DNA from 2 places in the Paraburkholderia nemoris genome. Region 2 is predicted to be linked to the other one. Evidence: riboswitches for the same ligand, from Rfam matches in the RefSeq annotation. Region 2 holds a riboswitch; the other holds the start of a gene.
The links. Region 2 has a riboswitch for cobalamin ahead of KHO33_RS07310 (TonB-dependent receptor domain-containing protein). Riboswitches for the same ligand answer to the same signal wherever they lie in the genome.

Region 1: another riboswitch for cobalamin. It lies ahead of cobW (cobalamin biosynthesis protein CobW); the one in region 2 lies ahead of KHO33_RS07310 (TonB-dependent receptor domain-containing protein).

The regions. Positions count from the first base shown of each region.
Region 1 covers NZ_CAJNBO010000013.1:2,793-17,442, reverse strand. Annotated here, with positions in the region: gene KHO33_RS20750 (FecR family protein) at 1-1,132, shown strand, start outside; gene KHO33_RS20745 (CHASE2 domain-containing protein) at 1,199-3,721, shown strand; gene KHO33_RS20740 (DUF4136 domain-containing protein) at 3,756-4,352, shown strand; gene bluB (5,6-dimethylbenzimidazole synthase) at 4,375-5,034, opposite strand; gene KHO33_RS20730 (cobyrinate a,c-diamide synthase) at 5,018-6,316, opposite strand; gene cobO (cob(I)yrinic acid a,c-diamide adenosyltransferase) at 6,320-6,922, opposite strand; gene KHO33_RS42810 (cobalamin biosynthesis protein) at 6,919-7,431, opposite strand; partial or broken gene cobA (uroporphyrinogen-III C-methyltransferase) at 7,465-8,187, opposite strand; cobalamin riboswitch at 8,412-8,639, opposite strand; cobalamin riboswitch at 8,719-8,991, shown strand; gene cobW (cobalamin biosynthesis protein CobW) at 9,176-10,276, shown strand; gene cobN (cobaltochelatase subunit CobN) at 10,283-14,083, shown strand; gene KHO33_RS20705 (ATP-binding protein) at 14,080-14,650, shown strand, end outside.
Region 2 covers NZ_CAJNBO010000004.1:78,624-93,273, forward strand. Annotated here, with positions in the region: gene ilvD (dihydroxy-acid dehydratase) at 1-328, opposite strand, end outside; gene KHO33_RS07275 (LysR family transcriptional regulator) at 554-1,537, shown strand; gene lgt (prolipoprotein diacylglyceryl transferase) at 1,681-2,586, shown strand; gene KHO33_RS07285 (SIMPL domain-containing protein) at 2,680-3,411, opposite strand; gene KHO33_RS07290 (EVE domain-containing protein) at 3,609-4,067, opposite strand; RNA gene ssrS (6S RNA) at 4,160-4,341, opposite strand; gene KHO33_RS07300 (cell division protein ZapA) at 4,434-4,745, opposite strand; gene KHO33_RS07305 (hypothetical protein) at 4,742-5,098, opposite strand; cobalamin riboswitch at 5,306-5,562, shown strand; gene KHO33_RS07310 (TonB-dependent receptor domain-containing protein) at 5,654-7,564, shown strand; gene KHO33_RS07315 (FecCD family ABC transporter permease) at 7,592-8,647, shown strand; gene KHO33_RS07320 (ABC transporter ATP-binding protein) at 8,644-9,483, shown strand; gene cobT (nicotinate-nucleotide--dimethylbenzimidazole phosphoribosyltransferase) at 9,521-10,582, shown strand; gene KHO33_RS07330 (adenosylcobinamide-GDP ribazoletransferase) at 10,646-11,422, shown strand; gene cobC (alpha-ribazole phosphatase) at 11,407-11,997, shown strand; gene KHO33_RS07340 (Fic family protein) at 12,204-13,619, shown strand; gene KHO33_RS07345 (cobalamin-binding protein) at 13,659-14,570, opposite strand; gene cobD (threonine-phosphate decarboxylase CobD) at 14,567-14,650, opposite strand, start outside.

The sequences.
Region 1 (14,650 bases), on a different contig from region 2:
CGTCGACAGGCTCAAACAGGACCCGGAGTCGGCGCGTGTGATCGCGACGAGCGGTCCGGCGGAGCACGCTTTCGGCAAGAATCCTTTTACGCCGCTCACCGCGGGTACGACGCTCGGCGAGGGCGACCGCATTCGCACCGGCCATAACGGCTTTGTCACGCTGGAGCTGCCGGACGGCTCGCACATCACGGTGTCGCAGGACGGTGTGCTCGATATCGGCACGCTGCGGCGCACCGTGCTGACCGGCTCGGGCGATCGCGTACTCGATCTGCAGCATGGCGAAGTCGAGAGCCAGGTCACGCACGCCACCAAAAAAGACGACCGCTTCCAGATCCGCTCGCCATCGGTTGTAGCGGGCGTGCGCGGTACGCGCTTCAAGGTCGCCTACGACGGCGATGCACAAACCACCGCGGTGGAAGTGTTGGACGGAGCGGTCGGCGTCGACCCGGCCGCCGTCAATGGCCGGGTCTCCGCGCCGCCACCCGGCGTGCCGCTGCAGGCGTCGGCGCAACTCGTCAAGGCGCGCTTTGGCAGTGTCACGCGAGCGGGCGGCGCGATCGGCGGTCCGGTGGAATTGCTGGCCGCGCCGTCGCTTACCGACCCGGCAAAAGTGCAAGACAGCAAAACCGTCGCTTTCGACCTCGTCCCTGCTGAGCGCGCCGTGGCCTATCGAGTCCAGATCGCGCGCGATGCCGATCAGCTCGACCTGATCCGCGATCTGCGCGTGAACGCGCCGCACGCCGATTTCGGCGATCTGGCCGACGGCACGTATTTCGTGCGCATTGCCGCGATCGACGCGAACGGCCTGGAAGGCCTGCCGCAAGTTTACGGTTTCGAGCGGCGCCAACTCGGTCTGAATGCGTCGGCGGGCCCGCGCGCCGGCAGCCGCGACTACGAGTTCCGCTGGTTCGTCAGCCGCTCCACGGTCGAGACGCGCTTTCGATTTGTGCTGGCCGCGACCGCCGACCTGCGCCATCCGCTCGTCGACAAGACGGATCTGACGGGCGGCCAGATCGTGGTGAGCGACCTGCCGGGCGGCGTCTACTACTGGACGATCGTCGCCGAGCAGTTCGAAAACGGCCGCTTCTACGAGAAGAGCAGCACGGTCCGCTCGTTTACGCTTGCACGCTGACGCTGGTAGATTCACGGGGCCGGGTCAACAACTGATCCGCTCCTTAGCTCTCAACCACGCCACGCTTTGCCGACCACACACACGCGCTTAAGCCTCGACCCGCGCGCCCGTCTCGGACGGCGCGCCGGCCGCCGCTTTCTGCTCGAATGGGTGGCGATCGGCTGTCTGGGCATTGTGGTGATTCTGCTCAGTTCGCTCGGCCGGCTGACCGCCGGCGTCGATCACCTGGTCTACGACCGCTTTCTGAGTCTGCGCGCGCAACCGGTGCTGCGCGATATCGTCGTACTCGAAATCGACAACGCCAGTATTGCGAAGCTTGGCCGCTGGCCATGGCCGCGCAGCGTCCACGCGAGGCTGCTCGAACAGATTGCGAAGGCGAAGCCCGCCGCGGTGATCTACGACGTGCTGTTTACCGAAGCCAATGCTGAAGACGCCGAGCTCGCCCGCGCGGTCGCCCTGAGTCCCACCTATCTGCCGATGCTGCTGACGGCGCCGGACAGCGCCGGCCAGCGCGTCGCGGTCGAGCCGGTGGCGCCGCTCGCACATGCGGCCGCTGGGCTTGGGCATATCAACCTTGAAGTCGATAGCGACGGCATCGTGCGCAGCGTTGCGCAGTTCGAGGGCGACGCGAATTCGCGCTGGCCGCAATTGATGGTGCCGGTCGCCCAGGATGTCGAGCGTGGCGCTCTGCAATTGAACGAGCGGGCGCCCCGGCCGGCTTCCCGCGAGGCGGCGCCCCAATCAGATGACCATGACGAAGGCGAAGGCCGCTTCCTGATTCCTTTCGGTCCGAACGCGCAGAACTACGCGAAGCTGAGTTTCGCCGATGTACTCGCGGGCAATGTCCCCGCGGACAAGCTGCGCGGACGCATCGTGCTGATCGGCGTGACCGCGTCCGGCTTGTACGACCGTTTTGCTACACCGGTGTCCGGTGAGCTGGGGCCGCTGCCCGGTGTCTATATCCACGCGAACGTGCTCGATACGCTGCTGACCGGTCGCGAGCTCGAACCCGCCAGGCCGTGGGTGCTGTTCGTGGCGTCGCTGGTGCCGCTCGCCGCGCTGCTCGCCGGCTTTCTGGTGCTGTCGCCGCGACGTTCGTTGCTGCTGACCGTCGCGTTGGGCGCGCTTGCCACCGTCGGCAGCGCGGCGCTGCTGTACGGCGCGCGGCTGTGGATGTCTCCCGTGCCGGCGATCGCCGGTTTGATCGTGGTGTATCCGATCTGGAACTGGCGGCGCCTCGAAATGACGATGGCTTATCTGCGCGAAGAACTGCAGCGTCTCGCCGACGAACCGCACCTCCTGCCGGAAACGCCACAGCGCCGCCGCGAGTTCGGCGGCGACGTACTGGAGCAGCACATGGCGCTGATGGCGCAGGCGGCGCAGCGCGTGCAGGACATGAAGCGCTTCGTATGGGACAGCCTCGACAGCATGCCCGAGCCGATCCTGGTGAGCGACGTGGAAGGCATCGTGCTGATTGCGAACCATGCCGCCAAGGCGCATTTCGCGCGTCTTGGCGCGCCGCTGCCGGAAGGCCGGCCGATGCGGGCGGTGTTGGGCGGCCTGACGCTGGTCAAGACCATCGACAGTGGCGCAGCGTCGGACGCCGAAAACAATCTCCTCGCTCATGCCCAGTGGCCGGCGCTGCTCGATCCCGCGCGCAGCGAGTTCGCCGAGCTGATGGCGCAAGGCGTCGAGGTGCGCGACGCCCATGAGCGCGACCATCTGCTGCGCTATGCGAATTGCACGAACGAGCAAGGTGAGACGACGGGCTGGATCGCGGGCCTCGTCGACGTATCGGCCTTGCACGCGGCCGAGCGTCAACGGGAAGACGCGTTGCGGCTGCTGTCGCACGATATGCGCTCGCCACAGGCTTCGATTCTCGCGCTGGTGGAAATCGAGCGGGCACGCAGCGAGCCGGTGCTCGCGCGTGGCCTGCTGGAGCGCATCGAGCGCTATGCGCAACGTGCGCTGACGCTCGCCGACGATTTCGTGCAACTCGCGCGCGCCGAATCGCAAACCTATGTGCTCGAACCGGTGAGCATGACCGAGCTATTGATCGACGCCAGCGACGAAGTCTGGCCGCAAGCGCACGCCAAGCGCATCACATTGCAAACCGATACGGCGGACGGAACCGATGCCGACGACGGCCACTGGATCTGCGCCGACCGCTCGCTGATGACGCGTGCGCTCGTCAACATCCTGAACAATGCGGTCAAGTACAGCCCACCGGATACGCGAATCACATGCAGCCTGACGAGCCTCGGCGGTCTCAGCGCCTCACGCGACCAGGCGCAGACGGCCGCGCCTGCTGCGGCAAAACGTGTATCGTGCACGATTCGCGACGAAGGCTATGGGATTCCCGAGGAGCAGCAGGCGGGCCTGTTCGAGCGCTTCCGGCGCTTTCACGAGACGGAGCGGCCGGAAGTGGGCGGTGCCGGATTGGGCATGGCATTCGTCAAGACCGTCGTGACGCGCCATGGCGGCGACGTCGAGGTGGTCAGCGCGCCGGGCAAGGGGACTGCATTTACGATTTCCCTGCCGGCACTCGACGAAGCGCAAGCCGACGTGTCCACAACGCCACGCTTATGACTATGAACACTCATCTTATCGAAGCGAGAAGCCGGTGAAAGCGATATTGATCTGTGCCGCGCTCGCCGCGGCGAGTCTGACCGGATGCGCGGGTTTGAACGCCGACGTGCACACGGCGAATCCTTCGGCCGTGCTGAAGGGCGAGCGCACCTATACGATTGCGCGCATGCCGTCGCAGGATTCCAGCGCGGATCATCCGCAATTTGAAACCATGCTGCGCGATGAGCTGGCGAAGAACGGCTTCACCGATTCGGCGGCCAGGTCTGCACACTATTTACTGTCGATTGCGTATGACACGCGGCCGGCCGCGATCGGCGTGGGCTCGAAGGACTGCGCGCCAGGTGTGTGCGAACGCTCGCCCGAACCCCCGTTCGCGCTATTCGGCGGACGCGCTTATCAGCACGCGCTGACGCTGCGGTTTTTCGAGCAGTCGAGCGGACAGGAAGTCTACAAGGTGAGTGCGGCCAGCAGCGATCGAGATCCCGACCCATTGCATGCGATGCCGCTTCTCGTGAAAAGCGCGCTGGCAAAATTTCCGTTCGATGCGCCGCCGGACTGGCGCGTGAAACTGCGGGCCGATCAGGCGGGCGGCGTGCCGGCTGTGGTTTCGGTCAAACCTCTTCAGCCTTAGCGGTCAGACGTCTGCGCCCGCATTACTCCGGCGCTTTGTCGTCTTCCGGCCAGCGATTTTCGAATACGCACTCGGCAAGCGGCATGCGGCTCGCCCAGCGTTCGGTTTCCAGCATCGGCTCGCTGTAGAACTGATCGACGTGGCCGAGACACAGAATCGCCACCGGCCGTGCGCCCTCGGGCATATGCAGCAGCGTACGCACCGTGTCGACGTCGAATAGCGACACCCAGCCCATTCCCAGACCTTCCGCGCGCGCGGCCAGCCACATGTTCTGGATCGCGCACGCCACGGAAGCCAGGTCCATCTCCGGCAAGGTGCGGCGTCCGAAGATGTGACGCTCGCGGCCGTCCATCAGCGCCATCACCAGCAGTTCGCCGCATTCCAGCATGCCCTCCACCTTCAGCTTCATGAACTCTTCGCGACGCTTGCCGAGTGCGTCGGCGGTGGCGATGCGTTCGCTTTCGACGGTTGCGTGCAGCGCGGTGCGCAAAGCCGGGTCGGTAATGCGCGCGATGCGCCACGGCTGCATGAAGCCGACGCTCGGTGCGTGATGCGCTGCATCGAGCAGGCGTTGCAGCACGGCAGGCTCAATCGGGTCGGGCACGAAATGGCGCATGTCGCGCCGCTCGTAAATCGCGCGGTAGACGGCTTCGCGTTCGGAATCGTTAAAAGGCTTCGCCATGGAACAGGGCGGCCGTGAAGGCCGGGTTGGAGGGCCAGTAAGCATGCATATAGGTTGCCACGATCGAGCCGGCGCGGAACACGGCCTCGCCGGGGGCATCGCTATTTGGCCGGGTGGCTGAACGCAGCGGCGTGAGCGGTGTTGTCAGCTTTGAGTAGTGAAACGTGTGGCCGGTCATTGAACCGTGCAGGCCGTCGATCTGTTGCATGCCGAGCGCGGTGAAGCGCGTTTGCATTGTTGCATGGCCGGGCAGCAGGGCGAGCATCGGCGTGGTGGTGCCGCTCGTGTCGGTCAGCTGTTCGAGCAGGTAGAGCATGCCGCCGCATTCGGCAACGACCGGTTTGCCTGCGGCAGCATGCGTGCGGATCGTTGCGGCGCTGTGCAGATTGCCGGCGAGCAATTCAGCATGTAGTTCGGGATAGCCGCCTGGCAGGTACAGGGCGTCGGCGTGCTCCGGCAACGCTTCATCGGCGAGCGGTGAGAAATAGTCGATGTGCGCGCCGAGCGTCTCCAGTAACGTGACGTTGGCTGGATAGATGAACGAGAACGCGGCATCGCGCGCAATGGCGATGCGCTTGCCTTCCAGAAGACGCGGCGGTGCTTCTTCGATGGGCGCGCCGAATTCGACCGGCGGGGGCAACTCGGCCAGCGCGGTTTGCGCGAGCGCATCGGCGGCGCGATCCAGACGTGTGTCCAGATCGTCGATCTCCGCCGCCTGGTGCAGGCCGAGATGGCGATCGGGCAGTTCGATTTCGTCGTTGCCGCTGATATGCCCGCACCAGCGCAGGTCCGGCGGCAAAGTCTCTTCGAGCATTTGCGCGTGCCTTGGCGAGCCGACGCGATTGGCGAGCACGCCGTAAAACGGGACCTCCCGCCTGAATTGCGCGAGGCCGAAGGCGACTGCGCCGAAGGTCTGCGCCATCGCTTTCGCTGAAATCACCGCGAGTACCGGCACGCCGAAAGTAGTTGCCAGATCGGCGCTGCTCGGTGTGCCGTCGAACAGACCCATCACGCCTTCGATCAGGATCAGATCCGCTTCGGCCGCCGCATGCGCGAGCAGATTGCGACAGGCCGACTTGCCCACCATCCACAGATCGAGCGACAGCACCGGCGCGCCGCTGGCACGCGCGAGGATCATCGGGTCGAGAAAGTCGGGGCCCGTTTTGAATACGCGCACGCGTCGCCCCAGCCGCCGATGGTAGCGCGCCAGACCCGCGGTAATCGTGGTCTTGCCTTGGCCCGACGCGGGCGCGCTAATGAACAGGGCGGGACACGCGGACATCGCTCAGAACTCCACGCCGCGCTGAGCTTTCACGCCTTGCTCGCGATACGGATGCTTGACGATGCGCATTTCGGTGACGAGGTCGGCGGCTTCGATCAGCGCGTCCGGCGCGTGACGGCCGGTCACCACCACGTGCAGCATTTCCGCGCGCGCGTTCAGCACCGACAATACTTCGTCGAGCGGCAGGTATTCGTACTTCAGCACGGTGTTCAGTTCGTCGAGGATCACCATCTGATAGTCGCCGCTTTCGATCATGCGGCGTGCTTCGTTCCACCCTTTGCGCGCAGTGGCGATGTCGGCGTCGCGATTCTGCGTGTTCCAGGTGTAGCCGTCGCCCATCGTGACGAAGTCGCAATTGGCGATCGCGCCGAGGAAGTCGCGTTCCGACGTATGCAGCGCGCCCTTAATGAATTGCACGACGCCAAGGCGCATGCCGTGCCCGAGCACGCGCACGGCCATGCCGAAGGCGGCGGTGGTTTTGCCTTTGCCGGTGCCGGTATTGACGATCAGCAGACCTTTTTCGACGGTGGCGCTGGCCTGCTTTTTCTCGTGGCCCTCGCGCCGGCGTTCGGTCATGCGTTGATGCGATTCGGGATCGGTTTTCATGGACGGTCCTGTTCTTGAGTGTCGGTGTTTGTGTGGTCGCGGGCGGGGCGAGCGGTGGTCGATGCGATTGCGACCGTGACGCCGGCGTGTACGGTTTTGCGCACGAGTAGCCGTGCGTTGGCGGTATCGGCTGCAAACGAGGCAACTGGGGTCATTGAGCCAATTGGCGCATGGGCTGCGTCAGGCGCGCGGGCCGCATCAGATTCGGCTGCCGCAGCGAGCAACGCACACGGCTCGCAGACGCCATCTACGCCGAGATGCTCACGCGTGGCCGCCGACGGATCCTCCACGGAGATCGCCGCAATCTGCTCGCGGCTGAACAGTTTCAGCGGCAGCGCATGACTTGCGCAAAATTCGAGCAGACCGGTTTCGTGGGCTTTGACGTCAACCGAGGCGATCATGCTGATTTCGTCGAATGAATGCGAGCCGAGCGTGGCACGGACAGCCGTTTCGATTTCCTCGGCGGAGCTGTGCAAACGACAACCGATGCCGACGGTTAGCGTTTTCATTGCGCGTCCGTAAGGTTCGCTGCCGACATTCACCGCATCCCGCGCCAAAGCCAGCGACGCCACGCCACCGATCACCACGATCGCCGGCGAGCCGAGTCCAGCGCGCGAGACTGTATCCGCGAACTCCCCGAGCCGCGAGAGCGCATGCCGTTGCTCGGGGCGCGTGGCCGATTCGATCGCTGCGCACGGCGTATCGGCGCTCATCCCGGCCGCGAGCAATGCGTCGACGATTTCGTTCAGTCGCCGCATGCCCATGTAAATCACCAGCGTCATTCGCGTAGCGACGAGCGCGGCCCAGTCCGGCTCGCCGCTGCCGGCGCCGTGTCCGGTGACGAACACCACGCCTTGCGCGTGATCGCGATGCGTCACAGGAATGCCGATTGCCGCGGGCGCCGCAATCCCGGCGGTGATGCCATTGATCACGTCCACGCTGATGCCCGCGGCATGCAGCGCCTCTTGTTCTTCGCCGCCACGACCGAACACGAACGGATCACCGCCTTTCAAACGGGCGACGCTGCGTCCCGCCTGCAGATGCTCGAGCATTTGCGCGACGATGCCGGCCTGCGGCGTCGACGGATGCCCGCCACGTTTGCCGACATACACGACCAGCGCGTCGGCGCGCGCGAACTGCAGTACTTCAGGATTCACCAGATCGTCGACCAGCACCACGTCGGCCTGTGCCAACGCGCGTGTCGCCTTGAGCGTCATCAGTTCGACGTCGCCGGGGCCGGCGCCGATCAGCCAGGCGCGGCTCATCGCGGCGTGCATGGCGCGTGCCATGTCGTGACAAACGAGAGCGGACGAGGCGCGAAGATGCCGGAGGCGGCAGAAATTGAGGTCATGCGGTGCTACAGATTACGCGCAACGAGAAACGCCGCTCGCCGCGCTTCCCACAGGAAAACGCCAACGGCCGCGCCACGTCGTGCTTCAGCGCCTTCACATCCGTCCCTCGCGGATTCCGGCGGCCGGCAGCGTGACGTTCGCTGCCTCCGCGTCTGGCCGGTATCCGGGCTGGCGGCCTCATGCGTTTTGCCTTCCCGTCCGGATTCGTCGGACAGTGGCATCAAAAACGCATGCGCGATGCGAAAGCACCGCAGGTCGCTTACCGTTGCGGGGACAGCACAGGTTGAGCGCAGCGAGCGCGGCCTGTTTCCCGTTTAACTGCACATGCGAACGCATATGCGGGCACCAAACGCGCGCATACGATAGCACATGGCAGGCCGCGCCGGCACTGTGGAAAGGCCTTGCCGAAGCCCGCGTTTCCTTGACGGCACGGGGCGCTCGGCCTAAACTCGCACGCACTTTGGTGCTCGTGTGCGCGCTCGTGCGCATGCAGTTAAACGGGAAACAGGGTGCCCACCTGCAATGGACCGGGTCAACCTGTGCTGCCCCCGCAACGGTAAGCGAAAAGCGGTGCGTTCCTGAGCGCCGCGGAGCCGGCTTCGATGTCCACGCGCAAGGCCGCGTCGGCATATAACCACTGGGCGAGAAACCACTCGTCCGGGAAGGGGAAGCGGCGCTTTCGCCAGCCCGGATACCGGCCAGACTACGAAGAACGACCATCGCGGGGATGCGGTGGCGCGTTCATGACCTCATTCTCGTTTCCAGTTTTCGGTTGCCTCGGCAACGCCGTTGTTCGTCCCCGTGTTTTGTTAATGTCGTGGTTTGGGGTATGTGCCCCGTTTGCCCGGCCTATACACGATGCCTCGGCGTGCACGAGCAACTCCTACGGATGGACCTCACGATGCAAACTCAAATGCGCAAGATCCCCGTCACCATCGTCACGGGCTTTCTCGGCAGCGGCAAGACCACGCTGCTGCGGCACATTCTTCAGCATGCGGGCGGCAAGCGCATCGCGGTGATCGTCAACGAGTTCGGCGAACTCGGCATCGACGGGGAAATCCTCAAGGGTTGCGGCATCGGCTGCGATGAAAACGGCGTCGAGACCGAAGGGCAACTGTATGAACTCGCGAACGGCTGCCTGTGCTGCACCGTGCAGGAAGAGTTTTTCCCGGTGATGGAAAAGCTCGTGGAGCGCCGTGAGCAGATCGATCACGTGCTGATCGAGACGTCCGGTCTCGCCTTGCCGAAGCCGCTCGTGCAGGCGTTCAACTGGCCGCAGATCAAGAATAGCTTTACCGTCGACGCGGTTGTCACCGTGGTCGACGGCCCGGCTGCGGCGAGCGGTCAGTTCGCCGACAACCCGGTCGCCGTGGATGCGCAACGCAAGGCCGATCCGAATCTCGATCACGAATCGCCGCTGCACGAATTGTTCGAAGATCAATTGTCGGCGGCCGATCTGGTAATTCTGAACAAAACGGATCTGCTCGACGAAGCGCGTCAAGCTGCTGTCGAAACCGTTATCCGCGAAGAAATTCCGCCGCAAGTGAAGATCGTGCGCGCACAGATGGGTCAACTTGATCTGCATACGCTGCTGGGCCTCGAAGCGGCCTCGGAAGAAACAATCCATCTACGCCACGACCATCACGGTTCGGCCGAAGACGCTGATCATCACCACGACGAGTTCGATTCGGTTGTCGTGCACGCGAATGTTTTGTCGCGCGAAGCCGTGATCGCCGCGTTGCAAGGGCTCGTCGAAACCAACACGATTTATCGCGTCAAAGGTTTCGCGGCGCTGCCGGGCGCGGCGATGCGTCTGGTTATCCAGGGCGTGGGCCGTCGTTTCGATAGTTACTTCGACCGGCGCTGGCAAGCGGGTGAAACCGGCGCAGATCAACAAAGCCGCTTTGTGCTGATCGGCGAAGACCTCGACCAGGCCGCGCTGCAACAGGCATTCGACGCCGCGTTGGGCACCGTGGCGAGCGCCCAGCCGCAGCAGGCGTAACCGGTCATGCATCTGCTGCGCACCACGCCGGGCGGTTTTGTCGACGATACCCAGGGCGTGATCCGGATCGATCAGCAGCCCGCCGATATCGTGGTGCTCAGCTCCGCGGATACCACGCTATCGTTGCTCGCGAGCGTGTTTCCTCGCTTGGGCGAGGGCTTTCCGAGCGTGCGGCTTGCGAACGTCACGTATTTGCGGCAACCGGCTTCGGTCGATTTCTATGTCGAAGACGTGTTGCAGCATGCGCGTGTCGTGGTGGTCGATCATCTCGGCGGCGAGGCATACTGGCCGTACGGCATCGAACAGGTGGTCGCCCTCGCCGAGCGCAAGCAGCAGACGCTCGCGATGTTCTCCGGCGATCTGCAGGAAGACCCGAATCTGCTCGCGCGCAGCACCGCTGACGCCGATCTGTGCCATCAGCTATGGCGCTATCTGCGTGAAGGCGGACCGCAGAATGCCGAGGCGTTCCTGCGGTTTATCGCGTACCGCTCGCTTGGCTGGGGGCGCGAGCCTGCGCTGCCGCGCGCGTTGCCTGCCGCGACGCTTTACCATCCCGAACGCGACACGCCGACCATTGCCGACTGGCAGGCGCGCTGGCTTGATGACGCGCCGGTCGCTGCGATTCTGTTCTACAAGGCGCATTTGCAGGCGGCCAACACAGCGGTGTTCGACGCCCTGATCGATGCACTCGAAGCACAAGGCCTGAATCCGTTGCCGATCGCGATTACCTCGCTCAAAGATGCGATGAGCCGCGACGTCGTACAGCAGTTGTGCGCGCAACATGATGTCGCGCTGGTGCTGAATACAACCGCATTCGCCGCGTCTGCTATCGACGACCCCGAGCCGCTTGCGCTCGCCGGCGACGCGCCGGTGCTGCAGGCGATCCTGAGCGGCGGTAATCGTGAAGATTGGGTTAAGGACAATCAGGGTCTCAATTCGCGCGATATCGCCATGCATATCGCGCTGCCGGAAGTGGACGGCCGCATCATCACGCGGGCGATCAGTTTCAAGGGGCTCGCCTATCGTTGCCCGCATACCGAAGTCGATGTGGTCCGCTACCAACCGGACCTCGAACGCGTCGGCTTTCTGGCCGAATTGAGCCGCCGCTGGTGCCGTCTGCGCACGCTCGATAACGCGGACAAGAAACTCGCGCTGATCCTCGCCAACTATCCGATGAGCGAAGGGCGTATCGGCAATGGCGTGGGGCTCGATACGCCGGCCTCGGTGGTCGGCCTGCTTGCCATGTTGCGCGATGAGGGATATCGCGTCGCCGAGCTGCCCGCCGACGGCGACGCGCTGTTGAAGAAGCTGACAGAAGGCGTGACCAACGATCCGGTCGTGCGCGATTTGCGGCCTGCGTTGCAAAGCCTCGCGCTCGACGACTATCTTGTGTACTTCAACGCGTTGCCGGCGGAAGCTCGCAATGCGCTGAACGCGCGTTGGGGCTCGCCCGAGCAGGATCCAACGTTGCGGCGCGGCCGTTTCATGATCGCGGGCTGGCGTTGTGGGCAAGTGTTCGTTGGCATTCAACCTTCGCGTTCGCGCGAGCAGGGCGACTACGCGAGCTATCACGACGCCGAACTCGTGCCGCCGCACGCCTATCTGGCCTTCTATTTCTGGCTGCGTCATCAGTTTGGCATCGACGCGGTCGTGCATGTCGGCAAGCACGGGAATCTCGAATGGCTGCCGGGCAAGAGCGTCGCGTTGAGCGATGCGTGCTGGCCCGATCTGATTCTCGGTCCGATGCCGCATCTGTATCCGTTCATCGTCAACGATCCGGGCGAGGGCAGTCAGGCGAAACGTCGCGCGCAGGCCGTTATCATCGATCACCTGATGCCGCCGCTTACGCGCGCGGAAAGTTACGGGCCGTTGCAGGACCTCGAGCGCCAGGTCGACGAATACTATGAAGCACTGATGGTCGACCCGCGCCGTTCGAAACTGTTGAGGCGCACGATTCTCGCGACCATCGTCGAGCACAAGCTGCATGACGAGTTGAGTCTCGCGGAGCCGAACGGTCAGGACGATGAAGATGCGCTGCTGACGCGCGTCGATGCGTGGCTGTGCGAGTTGAAGGAGGCGCAGATTCGCGACGGCTTGCATACGTTCGGGCAGTCGCCTGAAGGTGTGCAGCGGCGCGATACGTTGCTGGCGCTGGGACGCTTTCCGGTCGGCGATGGCCAGGGCGGCAAGGCCGGTTTGATCGATGCGTTGGCGCGCGATCTGCTGATGGATCATCTATTCGATCCGTTGTCGGTGGATTGGGCTGCGGCGTGGGACGGCCCACGTCCTGATGTATTGCAGCGGGTGAGCGATGCGCCCTGGCGGCATTTTGGCGATACACGCGAGCGTCTGGAACTGCTGGCGGCTGAGATGTTGCGTGAAGTGTGCGGCGATGAAACGCCCGATGCGGCGCCCGCAAGCGGAACTTTGCCGCAAGCCGAACGGGTGATCGAACGTCTGCGCAACGACGTATTACCGCGGCTCGACGCCTGCGGTTCGCAGGAAATGCTGCACCTGAAGCGTGGCCTTGAGGGACGTTTCGTGCCGCCGGGGCCGAGCGGCTCGCCGTCGCGCGGACGGCCTGACGTGCTGCCTACCGGCCGCAACTTCTATTCGGTCGATACGCGCGCCGTGCCGACGCAAGCGGCATGGTCGCTCGGTTTGAAATCCGCCCAGCAGTTGATCGAGCGGCACTTGCAGGAGAAGGGCGACTATCCGAGCGCGATCGGCCTCTCGGTATGGGGCACCGCGACCATGCGCACCGGTGGTGACGATATCGCCCAGGCGCTTGCTTTACTCGGCGTGAGGCCGAAGTGGGCACCAGGCAGTCATCGCGTGACCGACTTCGAAATCATGCCGATCGAGGCTTTCGACCGGCCGCGTATCGACGTCACGTTGCGCGTATCCGGCTTTTTTCGCGATGCCTTCGCGAACGTGATGCATCTGTTCGACGCCGCCGTGCAGGCCGTGGCCGAACTCGACGAGCCCGAAGACCTGAACCCGATCCGCGCGCGCGTGCTGCGCGAACGCGACGCGCTGATTGCGCGCGGCATGGACGCCGCCGAGGCGCGCAAGCGCGCCGGCTGGCGCGTGTTCAGCGCGCGTCCCGGCGCGTATGGTGCGGGTCTGCAGGACATGATCGACTCGCAGCAATGGCAAACCGACGCCGATCTGGCGAATGCGTATCAGGCGTGGGGCGGTTACGCGTACACGCAGAAAAGCGCCGGCGAAGAAGCACGCCAGGCGTTCGGCACACGCCTCGCCGCGATGGACGTCGTGCTGCAGAACCAGGACAACCGCGAGCACGACCTGCTCGATTCGAACGATTACTACCAGTTTCAGGGTGGCATGGTCGCGGCGGTGCGCCATCTGGCGGGCAATCAACCGCAGATCTATCACGCCGATCACAGCAATCCAGCCGCGCCGCGCGTGCGCACGCTGCATGAAGAGATCGCGCGAGTGGTCCGCTCGCGCGTGGTCAATCCGAAATGGCTCGATGGCGTGAAACGCCATGGCTACAAGGGCGCCGCTGAAATCGCAGCGACGGTCGATTACCTCTACGGCTACGATGCAACCGCGCGGGTGATCGCCGATCATCAATATGCGCTCGTCACCGATGCTTATCTGAACGACGCCGACACACGCGAGTTCTTGCAGCGGCACAATCCGCACGCCATGCATTCGATCTGCGAGCGTCTGCTCGAAGCGATGCAGCGCGGTTTGTGGCAGGCACCCGGCGACTATCGCGCGCAAGTCGAACAGCATCTGCTCACGAGCGAGCAGCAGATTGAAGGAATGCAAACATGAACGCTGCGACCCAACGGTCCGCTTTTCCTTTTGCCGCGCTGATCGGCCAGACGCCATTGCAGCAGGCGCTCCTGCTCGCTGCGATCGATCCGGGTCTGGGCGGTGTGTTGGTGAGCGGGCCGCGCGGCACGGCGAAGTCGACCGCGGCGCGCGCGCTCGCCGAATTGTTGCCGGAAGGGCAATTGGTGAATTTGCCGCTCGGCGCAAGTGAAGACCGCTTGATTGGCACGCTCGATATCGAAACCGTGCTGCGCGACGGCTCGGTGCGTTTTTCGCCAGGCTTGCTCGCGAAGGCGCATCGCGGCGTGCTGTATGTCGATGAAGTGAATCTGTTGCCCGACGCGCTTGTCGATGCGTTACTCGATGCGGCTGCCAGTGGCGTGAATACCGTCGAACGCGATGGCGTCTCGCATAGTCACGATGCGAGCTTCGTGCTGATCGGCACGATGAATCCGGAAGAAGGCGAATTGCGGCCGCAGCTGATCGATCGCTTTGGTTTGATGGTCGGACTTCAGAACTGTTTTGAGCCGCAGGTGCGTCAGCAGATCGTCAAGGCACGTCTGGCGT
Region 2 (14,650 bases):
GCACGCAAGTCTCGATACAGTCGGAGATGACTTCGCGCGACACGAGCGAATACTTCATGCCTTCGGTGCCCATCGACATGCCGTCCGAAATCGTCGGCGTACCGAAGATCTGCGGATTCGCGTCGGCGCCCTTGACCGCGGCGACGGCCGCGTCGGCCAGACGCTGCAGGCCGGCGTTACACGGCGTGATGGTCGAGTGGCCGTTGGCGATGCCGATCATCGGCTTGTCGAAGTCGGCCTTTTCGTAGCCGAGTGCGTAGTACATCGAGCGGTTCGGTGAGCGCGCCACGCCTTGCGTGATGTTCTTCGAACGACGGTTGTATGCCATGGGGAACTCCAATCTGTTTTGTTTTGATCCGTGCTGCGTGTGCGGGACTCAGGTGCTGCCGCAGAGGCCGCGCTGACGCTGCCAATGCGTTGCCGGCGGCGTCGGCCGATACGGCGGTTCTGGTCAGTTCAGTTTAGTTCCGACGCGTTGCGCAAGGGTGCAGTTTTGCGAAGCGCGTGTCCAATATATTATTCAGGCTCGATTAGGTCGTAAAATGTATTAATCATGTTGCCTACGATTCCTGACCTGCGCCAATTGCGCTATTTCGTGACCGTCGCCGAAGAAAAGCACTTCGGGCGGGCGGCCGTGCGTCTTTCCATGACGCAGCCGCCGTTGTCGCAGGCGATTCGGGCGCTGGAGGAAACACTCGGCGTCGAGTTGTTCGCGCGCACCAAGCGCTCGGTGGAGCTGACCCCGGTGGGCGCGGACCTGTTGCCCGAAGTGCAGCGCCTGCTGGCGAGCGCCGAGGGGCTGCGGCCGCTGGCGCAGAGCCTCGCGCGAGGCGAGGCCGGGGCGTTGTCGCTGGCTTTCGTCTCGACGGCCGATTACGGCCTGCTGCCGCTGCTGCTGCGCGATTTCGGCGCGCGCCATCCTCGAGTGCGCCTCGAACTGACCGAAGCCACCAGCGACGTGCAGATCGACGAATTGGTGGCCGGGCGCATCGACGCAGGCCTCGTGATCGCGCCGCTGCCGTCGCGCCATGCCACCCAGCTTTCGTGGCTGCCGATCGCCCGCGAGCCGCTGGTGATCGCGATGTCGACGGACATGGCGCAGCGCGTGGGCCGCACCGCCGGCTCCAGGGCCGACCCGCACGCGGAGTGGCTGGACACGCCCATCAGCCTGCGCGACGTCGCCAACGAACCGCTCGTGATCTTCCCAAGACGTCTGGCGCCAGGCTTTTATGACATCATTATGGATTGCTACGGCGTGGCGGGCCTCGCGCCCCGGGTCGGCCAGGAGGCGATCCAGATGCAGACGATCGTGAGCCTCGTGTCGGCCGGGATGGGCGTCGCACTGGTGCCGCAATCGTTGCGTAATCTGCGCCGCACGGGTGTCGTGTACCGGCCGCTCTCCGAATCGGTGCCGGCGATCGAGACGGGGCTGGTCTGGCGCACGGCGGAGGTGAGTCCGGTTCTGGCCGGCTTCATCGAGATCGTGCGAGCGCACGCGGCGACCATGGAGGCGCAGTTCGCGGCGCCTCGTGTTTAGGCGAGCTTAGGTGAGCCGCTGCCGCGAACGCATTGCAAGCGGAACCGTCCAACGCATGCGCCGCATGATGCGCACACCGCCGGCTGCTACTTGAAACCCGACTAGAAATCCGCTTCTGAACCTGAACTGCCCATAACAACACGATGCTCATTCACCCGAATTTCGACCCCGTTGCCATTCATCTGGGGCCGCTTGCTGTGCGCTGGTATGGACTGATGTACCTCGTTGCGTTCATCGCGGCGATCGTCGTCGGCCGCTTGCGGCTGCGTTTGCCGTATGTCGCCGCGCAAGGCTGGACCGCTAAAGATATCGACGACATGCTGTTTTACGGCGTGCTCGGTACGATCCTTGGCGGCCGGCTCGGCTACGTGCTGTTCTATAAGGCGAGCTTTTACTTCGCGCATCCGCTCGACATCTTCAAGGTATGGGAAGGCGGCATGTCGTTTCACGGCGGCTTCCTCGGCGTGACGCTGGCCATGGTGCTGTTCGCCTATCAGCGCAAGCGGTCGTGGCTGCAGGTCACCGATTTCGTCGCGCCGATGGTGCCGACCGGGCTCGCGGCTGGGCGCCTCGGCAACTTTATCAACGGTGAGTTGTGGGGCCGCGTGACCGATCCGTCGGCGCCCTGGGCGATGTTGTTTCCAGGCGCCGCGCCGGACGACGCCACGTGGCTCACCACTCATCCGCAACTGGCCGCGCAATGGCATCTGAACGAAGTGTTCGCGCAATATCACATGCTGCCGCGTCATCCGTCGGAGTTGTATGAGATCGCGCTGGAAGGCGTGGCGCTGTTTTTCGTGCTGTTCTTCTTCTCACGCAAACCAAAGCCGTTGGGCGCAATTTCCGCGGTGTTCCTGATCGGCTACGGCCTCGCGCGTTTCACGGTGGAATTCGCACGTGAGCCGGACGACTTCCTTGGGCTCCTGGCAATGGGCCTCTCGATGGGCCAATGGCTCTCGCTGCCAATGATCCTCGTGGGCATCGGGGTACTGGTGTGGTCATATCGCCGTGCGCGGCGTGAACCGGCGCAGCCAGTCGGCGCAAACTGAGCGCTACGTTTTATCGTAGTGAGAAGCCAACAAAAAAAGCCACGGCATGCCGTGGCTTTTTCTTTTACAGCAGGACGTCCGGTGTAAAACGCGTTACTTCATCTGTACCGAGCCCGACACATTGACCGTGACAGTCGACGTGCCGCCTTCGATCGGCACCGGCGCGGATGCCTTCGCATCGGCACCCATTGCGCGTGCGCTCATCATCATCATGGGACGCGGCATGACACCGTTGTGCCCGACGTTGACCTCGCGAATCGAATAGCCGTTGTAGCCGAATGCCTGCGCCGACGAAGCGGCTTGCTCACGGAACGACTTGATGGCCTCACCGGTGAGCTTCTGCTCCGCGGCACGCTGCGCTTCCGGCGACAACGAGAACTGCACGTTGCCGACCTGCATGATCGATGCCATCTGGCCCGCGAGCTTCGACGCCGCGGCGAAGTCGTGCGACTCGAGCACAACTTCAGTACGGCCGCGCCATGCGGAAATACGGCCGTCACGATCGGTGGATGGGTAGATCGAGAAGGAGCCAGTGCGAGCCGTTACGCCGTTCACGCCCTTGGCTTTTTGCAGCGCCGCATCGGCGCGTTGATTCAGCGTGGAGGTGAGCACGGACGGATCACTCGCTTCCTGCTCATAGAACAGCGTGATATCGACGACGTCTTGCGGCACTTCCGAGCTTGCTTGCGCATTCAGCGACAGCACGCCCGCGGGCTGATATTGCGTCACGCCCTGCGCGCGGGTCATGGCCGGCGTCAACGCGAGCGCAGCAGGCGCGGCGCAAACGAGAGCGAGAGCGAGTGCACGTGCGGTGTTTTTCGTCATTCTTGGACTCCTTGCTTGAACAGGTTGTGCACGATTGGAGCGAACGCCATGCGCGTGGCACAACGTTTGCGAGTCCGTTAGGCGCTTGTAACCTGAGCTTGGTTCCCTAATTTGACGTTTGCTGAACGTTTGTGTTCATCGGCGCACAGACTTGCGCGTGACACAAGCGGCAACGGGCCGCATGTGAGTATGCAACGTTAAACAAGACGTTTAGTGATGAAGCGCCATTCAGCTTCGGTCACCGGTGTGATCGAAAGACGGTTGCCTTTGACGAGCACACGCATGTCCTTCAATTCCTCATGCTCGCGCAGCGCGGCAAGCGGAATCAACGGGATCTTCTTCTTGAACACCACATCGACGAGTAGCCAGCGCGGCGTTTCCTGCGACGACTTCGGGTCGTAGTAGGGGCTCTTCTTGTCGAATTGAGTGGGGTCTGGATACGCGGTGGACGATACCTCCGCGAGCCCTGCAATGCCCGGCTCCGGGCAACTCGAGTGATAGAAGAGCACACCGTCGCCGACCTGCATCATGTCGCGCATGAAGTTGCGCGCCTGATAGTTGCGCACGCCGGTCCACGGCAACGTATGGTGCGGCGCCTCTGCGAGATGGTCGATGCTTGCTTCGTCCGGTTCGGACTTCATTAGCCAGTAGCGCATGAATCGAGTTGAACGTTAAAGGTTTGATACAGCAAGAAAAATCGCGGCCCAAAGAAAAACGGCACCGAACCGAAGTCCGATGCCGTTTGAATAAGGTCCCCGCCTTAGCCGCTAGGCCGGCATCCTGAACCGGGAGTTCAGAATTGGTCGCAGTTAGCAGCACTTCGGGTACATCAGACAGAGTGACGCGCACACCCGTGCTACAAATTTCCACAACCGTGCACATGGCATTGGTTCAAGGAATATATGACCTTGGCGAACCAGGCAGGGAAGTCAAACCGATTGAATTCAAGACGTTTGCATGAATCTTTGCTCATGCACCTCGTTTGAATCCGCAGCCGATCTCAGGACCGGCTACAAGATACTTTACATGCTGTACTGCTGAATCACAGTACCCAGTTGCTCGTTCATTTGGTGCATTGTACGCCGGATTTCTTCAGCGGGAAATGCTTCTCCGTGCCGCACGCTGCTTTGCAGCTTAAGCAGTTCTGATGCCAGCGACAGCGCGGCCATGACGGCAATGCGATCCGTGCCGCGCACGTTGCTGCTATTGCGGATCTTCGACATCTCGGCGTCGACGCGAGCAACCGCTTCAAGCAACGCGCCTTCAGTTTCCGGCGAGCAGGCGAGACGATAGGGCACGCCGAGAATCGATACTTCGATCTGCTTGGTGGTCATGCATTTTCTCCATGGCGGGTGACGTCGCTCTCCGCTTCTTCCTCATGCGGCGCGGCCTCGAGCAGGTCGAGCTGATTATCAGGCTCGCTGTGCGCGCGGGCCCGCGGCAATTTTTCGAGGATCGCATTGAGGCGCACCTGTGCGTCGTCGATCTTTGCCGACAGCGCGTCGCGTTCCGCCTGCAGCGCATCGCGCTCCTCGCGCATCAGCGCGAGTTCCGTGCGCGTGGCCTCGGCTTCCGCACGCGTTTGGGCGAGCTGATCTTCGAGCGCGAGACGCGCTTCATTGTGGCGTTGGCTGATCGTGATCAGCTTGCCGATATTCTGTGAAAGTGTTTCGAGTTCGGTGAGCATCTGCTGCGTCCTCTAAAGACATCGCATTTTAGCGCGGAATGTCGCAGGTTCCGACAATTGTCTCGTTTCGAGACGTAACAACATCGCTTTGTGCCGGCTTTTATCGACCATATGATGAAAAACAACTCATGCATCGGACAATAACCTGCACTTAACAGAACAGTTTGCGCGCGGATTAACCATTCTTGACGGACCCGAGGGCCGCTCCTAAACTGGCCGCACTTTGGTGCCCGCGCGCGCTTTTCGACAGTGTGCGCAGTTAAACGGGAAGCAGGGCGCGCGCTTCGCCTGAACGCGCCAACCTGCGCTGCCCCCGCAACGGTAAGCGACCGCATTCGTCATGCAGGTCGATCCTGATCGCGTGTTTGAAGCTGAACACGCGAGTGTGCCACTGCGCGTCACGCGTGGGAAGGCGGGATCGATGTGTCGCCAGCCCGGATACCGGCCAGAGGGAGAGGCTCGTTCCCGCGCAAACGTAAAACAACGCGGGCGCCTCGTTACGCATCGGCCCGCGGGGAAGCGGGCCGCGCACGCTATCCACAGGAATGTCATCCCATGCTGTCCCCTATCGCTCGCGCGGCGTTGCTCGCCTTTGCGAGCCTGCCGCTCGTCGTGCATGCGCAAGCTGCCGCTTCTTCTGCGTCCTCGTCCTCCTCCTCTTCTTCATCTTCTTCTGCCGATGCGGGGGCGAGCGATTCGTCAGCCGCGGTGTTGTCGCCCGTTGTCGTGACCGCGGAGCGCGGGCCGCAACCGCTCGCCGATGCGATCCCGCAGACCACGCTGTTCGATCAGCAGGACATTGCCGATACGACCGCGACCGATTTGCCCGGCCTGCTGCAACTCGCGCCCGGTGCGCAAATCTCGCGCACCGGTGGCCCGGGTTCCACGACGAGCCTGTTTCTGCGCGGTGCGTCGTCGACGCAATCACTTCTGCTGATCGACGGCGTGCGGGTTGATTCCGTGAGCCTGGGTGCGCCGCAACTCGCACAGATTCCACTCGATCAGATCGATCACGTCGAAGTGGTGAATGGCAACGTGTCCGCGCTTTACGGCTCCGGCGCAATTGGCGGCGTGGTGCAAGTATTCACCAAAGACGGCGGCGACCATCCGCCGCGTTTCAATTTTTCGGTGGGCTATGGCAGCTATCACACGCAGACACAGCAAGCCGGCGTGAACGGCGCGCTCGATAAAGACGGCAACACCACCTTCAGCATTTCGCTCGCGCGTTCGAAAGACGACGGCTTCTCGTCGCTCAATCCGTCTCAGGCGCCCAACGCGAATCCGAACGCAAACGGCTATCTGAACGAAAGTATCTCGGCTTCGCTGCGTCACAAGTTCAGCGACAAGTGGGACGCGGGCGTCACCTATTTCCAGTCGAACGGCAATAACAGCTACGACAACGCGTACGGCGTGCCGATCGATCTGAACAACCTCTACAGCAAAGTGCGCCAGGTGTCGGTGTTCGCGAACGGCAAGCTGACCGACTGGTGGACCACGCACTTCATCGTTTCCGAAGGCGACGACCGCAGCGTGGCGAATACCAACGGCATCTACAACGGCCGCTTCGATACCGACAATCGCCAGTACACATGGCAGAACGATTTCGCGCTCGCCGCGCAGCAGAAACTGCAGGTCGGCTATGAGCATCTGGATCAGAGCCTCGATTCGGATACGTTCGCTGCGCCCGACCGGCATGTCGATTCGGGCTTTGTCGGCTACACAGGGCGCTTTGGGCGCAATCAGATTCAGGCCAACGTGCGGCGCGATCAGTATTCCGATTTCGGCGGGGCGAACAGTTACTATCTCGGCTACGGTTTCGACATCACCGAGCATTGGAAGGCGACTGCAAGCTATTCGGATTCGTTCCGCGCGCCGAGCTTCGACGATCTGTACTATCCGCTCAGCGGCAATCCGTCGATCCAGCCCGAGCGCAGCCATTCGATCGAAGCAGCGTTGCAGTACGCGTCGAACGCGCTTGGCGTGATGCGTCTGAGCGCGTTCCAGACGCGTTATTCGAATCTGATCGACTACGAGCAGGTTACGCCCGGCATCTTTTTGGCCGAGAACGTCGGCCGTGCGAAGGTGCAGGGGCTTGAGGGATCGTGGAGCGGCCATGTGGGCAAGACAGATGTGCGTGCGTCGGTGACGCTGCAAAATCCCGTCGACCTCGATAGCGATACCGATCTCGTGCGGCGTGCAAGGCGCTTCGCGTCGCTGGCGGTGAATCGCAGCATTGCCGGGTGGCGTGTTGGCGGCGAGTGGATCGTCAGCGGCGCCCGTGAAGATAGCAGCGGCACGCTGGGCGGCTACGGCGTGGTGAATCTGTCGGCGCGCTACAACATCACGAAGGCGTGGTACGTCGCCGCGCAGATCCAGAACCTGTTGAACAAGGACTATGAAACGGCCTACTCGTATAACTCGCCGCGGCGCGGTGCGTATGTCACTGTTGGTTGGCAGCAGCAGTGACGAACGTGCTTGCATGAGAACGCGCCGATGAACCGTAGCTCGAGCCCGATGCCCACGAGCACGTTGCGCGTGATGGGCGCAAAGCGCGCGGCCGCGATCTGGCTCGTGCTCGCGGCAATCGCGCTGGTTGTGCTGATGGCGTCGCTCGCGCTCGGCAGCGTGTCGCTCGCGCCGGCGCGCGTGTTGGCGGCGTTGCTGCCGTCGCACGCGGCGCATGTCGAGTCCGGCGATCTTGCCGGCGAGATCGTGCGCACGCTGCGTTTGCCGCGCGCGCTGGCCGGCTTCGCGTGCGGCGCCTTGCTTGCGCTGGCCGGTGCGCTGCTGCAAGTGCTGTTGCGCAACCCGTTGGCTGAACCCTACGTATTAGGTGTGTCGGGTGGCGCGGCAACGTTCGCGCTGGTCGCGATGATCGCCGGTTGTGCGTGGTGGATCGTCGACGCCAGTGCATTCGCCGGCGCCTTCGTGTCGATCCTGCTGGTGCTTGGCCTCGCACGCCGTGAGTTGTGGCGGGGCGAGCCGCAGGATACGTCGCCGCGTTTGCTGTTGACTGGTGCGGTGATCGCGGCCGGCTGGGGCGCTGTCATTACCCTGTTGCTCAACCTTGCGCCGGACAATCGGCTGCGCGGCATGCTGTTCTGGCTGACCGGCGATCTGAACGGCGGCGCGATGCCATGGACGGCGCTCGCCGCGCTCGTCGTCGTGCTGGTGGCGATCGTACCCGCTGCACCGCGCCTGAATGTGCTGCTGCGGGGCGACGCTGCAGCGCAGGCGCTCGGCGTTGCGGTGGTGCCGCTGCGCTTGCGTGTGTATCTGGTGGCGTCGCTGGCGGCAGCCGCCGCGGTGACCACGGCGGGCACGATCGGTTTTGTCGGGCTCGTCGTGCCACACATGTTGCGGCTCGCCTTCGGCAACGATCAGCGCATGCTGCTGCCCGCAGCGGCACTCGGTGGCGGTGTCGCGGTGATGGGCGCGGACCTGATCGCGCGTACTGTGATCCCACCGGCGCAATTGCCGGTCGGCGTGATCACATCGATCGTCGGCGTGCCGGTGTTTCTGTGGATGCTGTTGCGCAGGCGCCGATGATGAACGCACACAACGCTGCGCATTCGGCGCTTAGCGCGCAACGCCTGACCTTGCGTGCGGGCATGCGCACCTTGCTCGACGCATTCACGCATACGTTCTACGCAGGCGAGATCTGGTGTATCGCGGGCCCTAACGGCGCGGGCAAGACGACCTTGCTATCCACGCTTGCCGGTCTGGCGCAGCCGTCGGCGGGTCATGTCGAACTCGACGGCGTGCGTCTCGCCGACTGGCAGCCGTTGCCGCTTGCGCAGCGTCGCGCGCTGATGCCGCAAAGCGCTGCGGACGCCTTCAGCGCGAGTGTGCTCGACATCGTGATGCTGAACCGCTTTCCGCATTTGACCGGCTGGGGTTGGGAGGGCGAGGCCGATCGCGCGGCCGCGCATGCCGCGCTGAATGTTTTGGGCCTCGCCGCATTCGCTGCGCGCGACGTTCTGTCGCTTTCGGGCGGCGAACGTCAACGCGTTGCTCTTGCGGGCGTGCTGTGCCAGGAAGCGCCGTTGTTGCTGCTCGACGAACCGCTATCCCATCTGGATCTGCACCACCAGATCGACTGTCTCGAAGCGCTGACCGCCTGGACGCGTGAACCTCGGCGTACAGTAATGTTTTCGTGCCACGACCTGAACCTGGCGCGCCGCTTCGCGACGCACGCGTTGCTGCTCGACGGCAACGGCGGCGCGTATGCCGGACCGGTGCACGACGTGCTGACGCCCACGCTGACGAGCCGTGCGTTCGGCTATCCGTTGATTCTGATTCGCGACGGCGAGCATGAGGCGCTGATTCCCGCGCCGCGCTCGCGTCACGAATCGCCTGCGGCGCATGATACGCCGGCAGGCTAAGCGCTTTATAAAAACACTCTCTCTTTTAGAAACGTCTATGACTTCTTTGCCAGGTTTGCCGGGATTGACCGAAATCGAACCGCTCGATCAAACGCTGCGTGCCGAACTGCAACACATCATCGATACCAAGACCAAGCCGCCCGGCAGTCTTGGGCGGCTGGAAACGCTCGCGCGTCAGATGGGGCTGATCCAGCGGACGACGCACCCTACGGTCGAACGTCCCGCGATGATCGTGTTCGCCGGTGACCACGGTATCGCGCAGGAAGGCGTGAGTCCGTATCCGCAAGCGGTGACCGCGCAAATGGTCGCTAACTTTCTCACGGGCGGCGCGGCGATCAATGCCTTGAGCCGCGTCTCCGGCGTGGAGCTCGAAGTGGTCAATTCGGGCATTGCGACGCCGCTGCCGTCGACGGAGGGTCTCATCGACATTCCGGTTGCGGCCGGCACGCGCAACTTCGCGCACGAACCCGCCATGACGCACGAGCAGGCACTTGCCGCGATGCAAGCGGGCGCGGTTCGCGTGCGGCATCACGCGGCGCTCGGTACCAATGTGATCGGCTTCGGCGAAATGGGCATTGCGAATACGTCGTCGGCCGCGTGTCTGATGAGCCGCTTGTGCGGCGTGCCGATCGACGAATGCGTCGGGCGCGGAACCGGTCTCGACAACGCGGGGCTTGCAAAAAAGCGCAACGTACTCGCCTCCGCAGTCGCGCATCACGCTGCTTCCAACGATCCGCTCAACGTGCTCGCAACTTTCGGCGGCTTCGAAATCGCCATGATGGTGGGGGCATACCTAGCTGCCGCGCAAGCGCGCATGACGATCCTTGTCGATGGTTTCATCGCGACCTCAGCGTTGCTGGTGGCCGATGCGTTGGCACCGAACGTGCGCGAGTATTGTGTGTTCGCGCATGCGTCGAATGAGGCGGGGCATCGGCGCATGCTCGATCATTTCGGCGCGTTGCCCTTGCTTTCGCTCGATATGCGTCTCGGCGAAGGTACCGGCGCGGTACTCGCGGTGCCGTTGCTGCGAGCGGCGGTAGCGTTCGTGAACGAAATGGCCAGCTTCGAATCGGCCGGTGTCGCCAATCGCGATGCGTGAGCCGTTATACAAAGCGCGCTTGTACGACGCGCAGTCATACAGAAGCGTGCATTCGGCTCACTCATGAATCCGCTCGCTGAACTCCGCTATTTCTTCACGGCGCTCGGCTATTTCACGCGCGTGCCGGTGCCGCGCTGGGTCGGCTATGAGCCGCACTATCTGAATGCGGCGGCGCGTTATTTCCCGCTCGTCGGGCTATTGGTCGGTGGATTGAGCGCGCTGGTTTATCTCGCGGCGTTGCATATCTTTCCCGCGGGCGTGGCGGTGCTTCTGTCGATGGCGGTGTCGCTTCTCGTCACCGGCGCATTTCACGAGGACGGACTGGCCGATTGCGTCGATGCGTTCGGTGGCGCCTATACGCGCGAGGACGCGTTGCGCATCATGCATGATTCGCGCATCGGCGCTTTCGGCGCCATCGCGCTCGTGATTGCGCTAGCACTGAAGTGGCAAACGCTTACCGCGTTGCCGCCGATGCGAGCCGCAAGTCTGATGATTGCAGCGCATGCGGCGAGCCGTGTGTTCGCCATCAGCTATCTGGCCACACTCGACTACGTGCGCGCCGAAGGCAAAGCCAAACCGGTTGCGCAACGCTTGAGCGGCCCCGCGTTGCTCTGCGCCGCAGTGTTCGGTCTGCCGTTGTTGCTCTGGCCGAACTTGCTGGATTCGCCAAATTGGCGCTTCGCCTGCGTGACGTTTGCCATACTGGTGGCACTGCGCTTTGCATTGGGCCGCTATTTCGTCAGACGCATCGGTGGTTACACCGGCGATTGCCTCGGCTTTGCGCAACAGATCTTTGAACTGAGCATCTACCTTGTGGGGCTCGCATGGATATCGTCCTGATCCGTCATCCTGCCGTCGCGCTCGATTCAGGTGTGTGCTACGGCCATAGCGACGTGGCGCTCGCCGAAGACGTCGAGGTATCAGCGAGTGCCCTCGCGCTGAAACTGGCGACCTTGCAGATACCACCGCCGCGTGTGCTGATGTCGAGCCCGTTGACGCGTTGCGCGACACTGGCCGCGGTCATGGCGAACGATTTCGGTTGCGCGCTCAGTCACGACGATCGTCTGAAGGAAATGAATTTCGGCGATTGGGAGGAGCAGCGTTGGGACGCAATCGATCGCGAGCTGCTCGACGCCTGGGCGGCGAACTTCGAGCACGCGCGTGCGCATGGCGGTGAGAGCGTCGCGCAATTCGTCGCACGGGTGCGAGCGTGGTTCGACGCGTTTGCGCTGACGCGCGAGTTGTCGCCCGCGTACGTGGTCACGCATGCCGGCGTCATGCGGGTGATCGCCTCGCTGGTGTTGGACGTGCCGGTGGAAAACTGCCTGCGCTGGTCGTTGGAGATGGCGGGGATTGTCTGGCTGCGCAGGGATGATGAGTCGCAGCAGTGGTCGTTGGTGAGGTGGAATGTGTGAGGGAAGGGGCTTGGTGCCTGCGGTCCCCTGAATCGCGTCAGTCCAGCCTTATTCGTGACACTTTTTCTGGAAATTTGTCGCGAAAACAAAAATCGTGACACTTTTAGACGTGAAAAGTGTCACGATTAGCTCGAATTGTGCCACAATGCCATGAAAAAGTGTCGCGATTAGGATTTATCGCGACACATTGGCAAGAGGTGGCGCGCATGAACAGCAGTGGCATCAAGCAGGAACTGGATCTGATCGAGCAACTCATCGGTGCAAGCGCCGAGGGGCGAGGCGTTCGTGCGCTTGTCGCGGCACTTGCCGGGCGCCGCCATCCCATGCAACGCCGTACGCTGCAACGTCGTCTCGACGTGTTGCTCGAAGCGGGCCGGATCGTCTCGGAAGGTGCCGGCCGCGCAGTGTCCTACAAGCAGGCTGTGGCTCCTGGCGCGGCTGTTTCCCCCGCCGAGGTAATCGCTGGCGCAAGCACTTCCGGCGAGGCCTACGTGCCCGTATCGAGCGCGGGTCTCGAGGTGCGCGCGGAAGTGAACCGGCCGCTGCACGAGCGCCGGCCGGTCGGCTATAACCGTGCGTTTCTCGAACGCTATCGTCCGAATCAGGACGCGTATCTATCGCAAGCGCAGCGTGAACGCCTGCATGAATGGGGCCGCACGTCGGCGGATGTGCGGCCGGCCGGCACCTACGCACGCGACATCATGAGCCGGCTTCTGATCGATTTGTCGTGGGCGTCGTCGCGGCTCGAGGGCAATACCTACACGCGGCTCGACACCGTGCGGCTGATCGAGCAAGGGCACATTGCGGAAGGCAAGGACGCTCAGGAAACGCAGATGATCCTGAATCACAAGGCCGCGATCGAAATGATCGTCGAGAGCGCGGACGAAGTGGGCTTCAATCGGTTCACCGTGCTGAACCTGCATGCGATTCTCTCTGACAACCTGATGTCCGACCCGTTCGCCAGTGGCCGTTTGCGCGCGCGAGAAGTGGAGATCAGCGGCACCGTATTTTTCCCGCTCGCGGTACCGCAGCAAATCGCGCAATGCTTCGAGGCGGTGTTGAACAAGGCCGCCCAGATTGACGATCCCTTCGAGCAGGCTTTCTTCAGCATGGTGCACCTGCCCTATCTGCAGCCGTTCGAAGACGTCAACAAACGGGTCTCGCGTCTGACCGCGAATATCCCGCTGATCCGGCAAAATCTGTGTCCGCTGTCGTTCATCGACGTTCCCGAAAAGGCCTACGTCGACGGTACGCTCGGGGTGTACGAGGGCAATCGCGTCGAGTTGTTGCGCGACGTCTTCATCTGGGCGTACGAGCGCTCCTGTCAGCGTTATCTGGCGATTCGACAATCAATCGGTGAGCCGGACGCGTTTCGCCTCAAGTATCGCAATGCGTTGATACAGGTGGTGCAGGAGGTGATTCGCGGCGGCCTTGCCGGTACGCGTAGCGAGATTGAAACGCTCGCGCAGAATCAGGTGGATGCGGCGGAGGTATCTTCGTTCGTCGATGCGATTCAGTCCGATCTCGATCAACTCTACCTGGGTAATGTTGCGCGCTATCGGCTGCGGCTTTCCGAATTCGAACGCTGGCCGTTCAAGCGGGCGGACGCCGTCTCGCGTTAACGCGGCACGCCCTCCTGCGTCACGACTTTCGTAGCGGCATCACTGCGCGCCGTTCTTTCTCCGCGAGCGCGCAAGCTCCAGGTCTTCGCACATTTGCTTCGCCCCTTGCGCGATACGCGGCGCCGGCCGGTTGATCAGATCACCGTCGATGGCGAAAAGATTGTTGTTCGCCACCGCTTTGAGGCTCGGCCACGCGCGCCATGTATCGAGTTTCGGCAAGGCGGTGTCCGGTTTGGTCGCGCCGGGTGCGGCGGTGACGATCGCTTCCGGATTCGCTACGAGCACCGCTTCGGTCGAGACGGTTGGCACCAGCGGCTCGAGTTTCGCAAACACATTACGGCCGCCGCATAGCGCGATCACGTCGCTGACCATATGTTCGCCGTTGAGCGTCATCAACGGCTGATCCCACACCTGATAGAACACGCTGACAGGCGGGCGGCTCGCATACTGCGTGCGCAGTCGCGCGATGTCCTGACGGTAGGCTGCCGCCGCGGCATCGGCAGTCGGCGAGGTGCCGAGCAATTGCCCGAGCTTCGATAGCGACACGGCAACATCGTCGAGATGATGCGGCTCGCTGAAGAACAGCGGCACATGCATCTCACGAAGGCGATCGAGTTGGCGCTGCGCATTGCCATGCCGCCACACGACGATCAGATCGGGCTTCAGCGCGACGATTCGCTCGAGGTCGAGTGCCTTGTTGTCGCCGACACGCGGCAGTTGCTTCGCTTCAAGGGGGTAGTCGCTGTAGGACACGGCGCCGACCAGTTTCGCGCCGCCGCCCGCGGCGTACAGCAGCTCGGTGACGTGCGGCGCGAGACTGATGACGCGCTGTGCGGGAGTGGGCAGCGTGACGGTTGCGCCCGTGTCGTCGGTGACGGTGATTGCGGCATGCGCGTGCAGCGTGCTCACTCCAAGTGCCGCGGCGATGAAGAAGCGCGTGAGTCGAATCATCGAACGGCCTCGCGCAGACTTTCTTCAAAGCGCGCCCATTCCGTGTCGCTGGCAGGTAGCCCGAAACGCACACTGCCGGT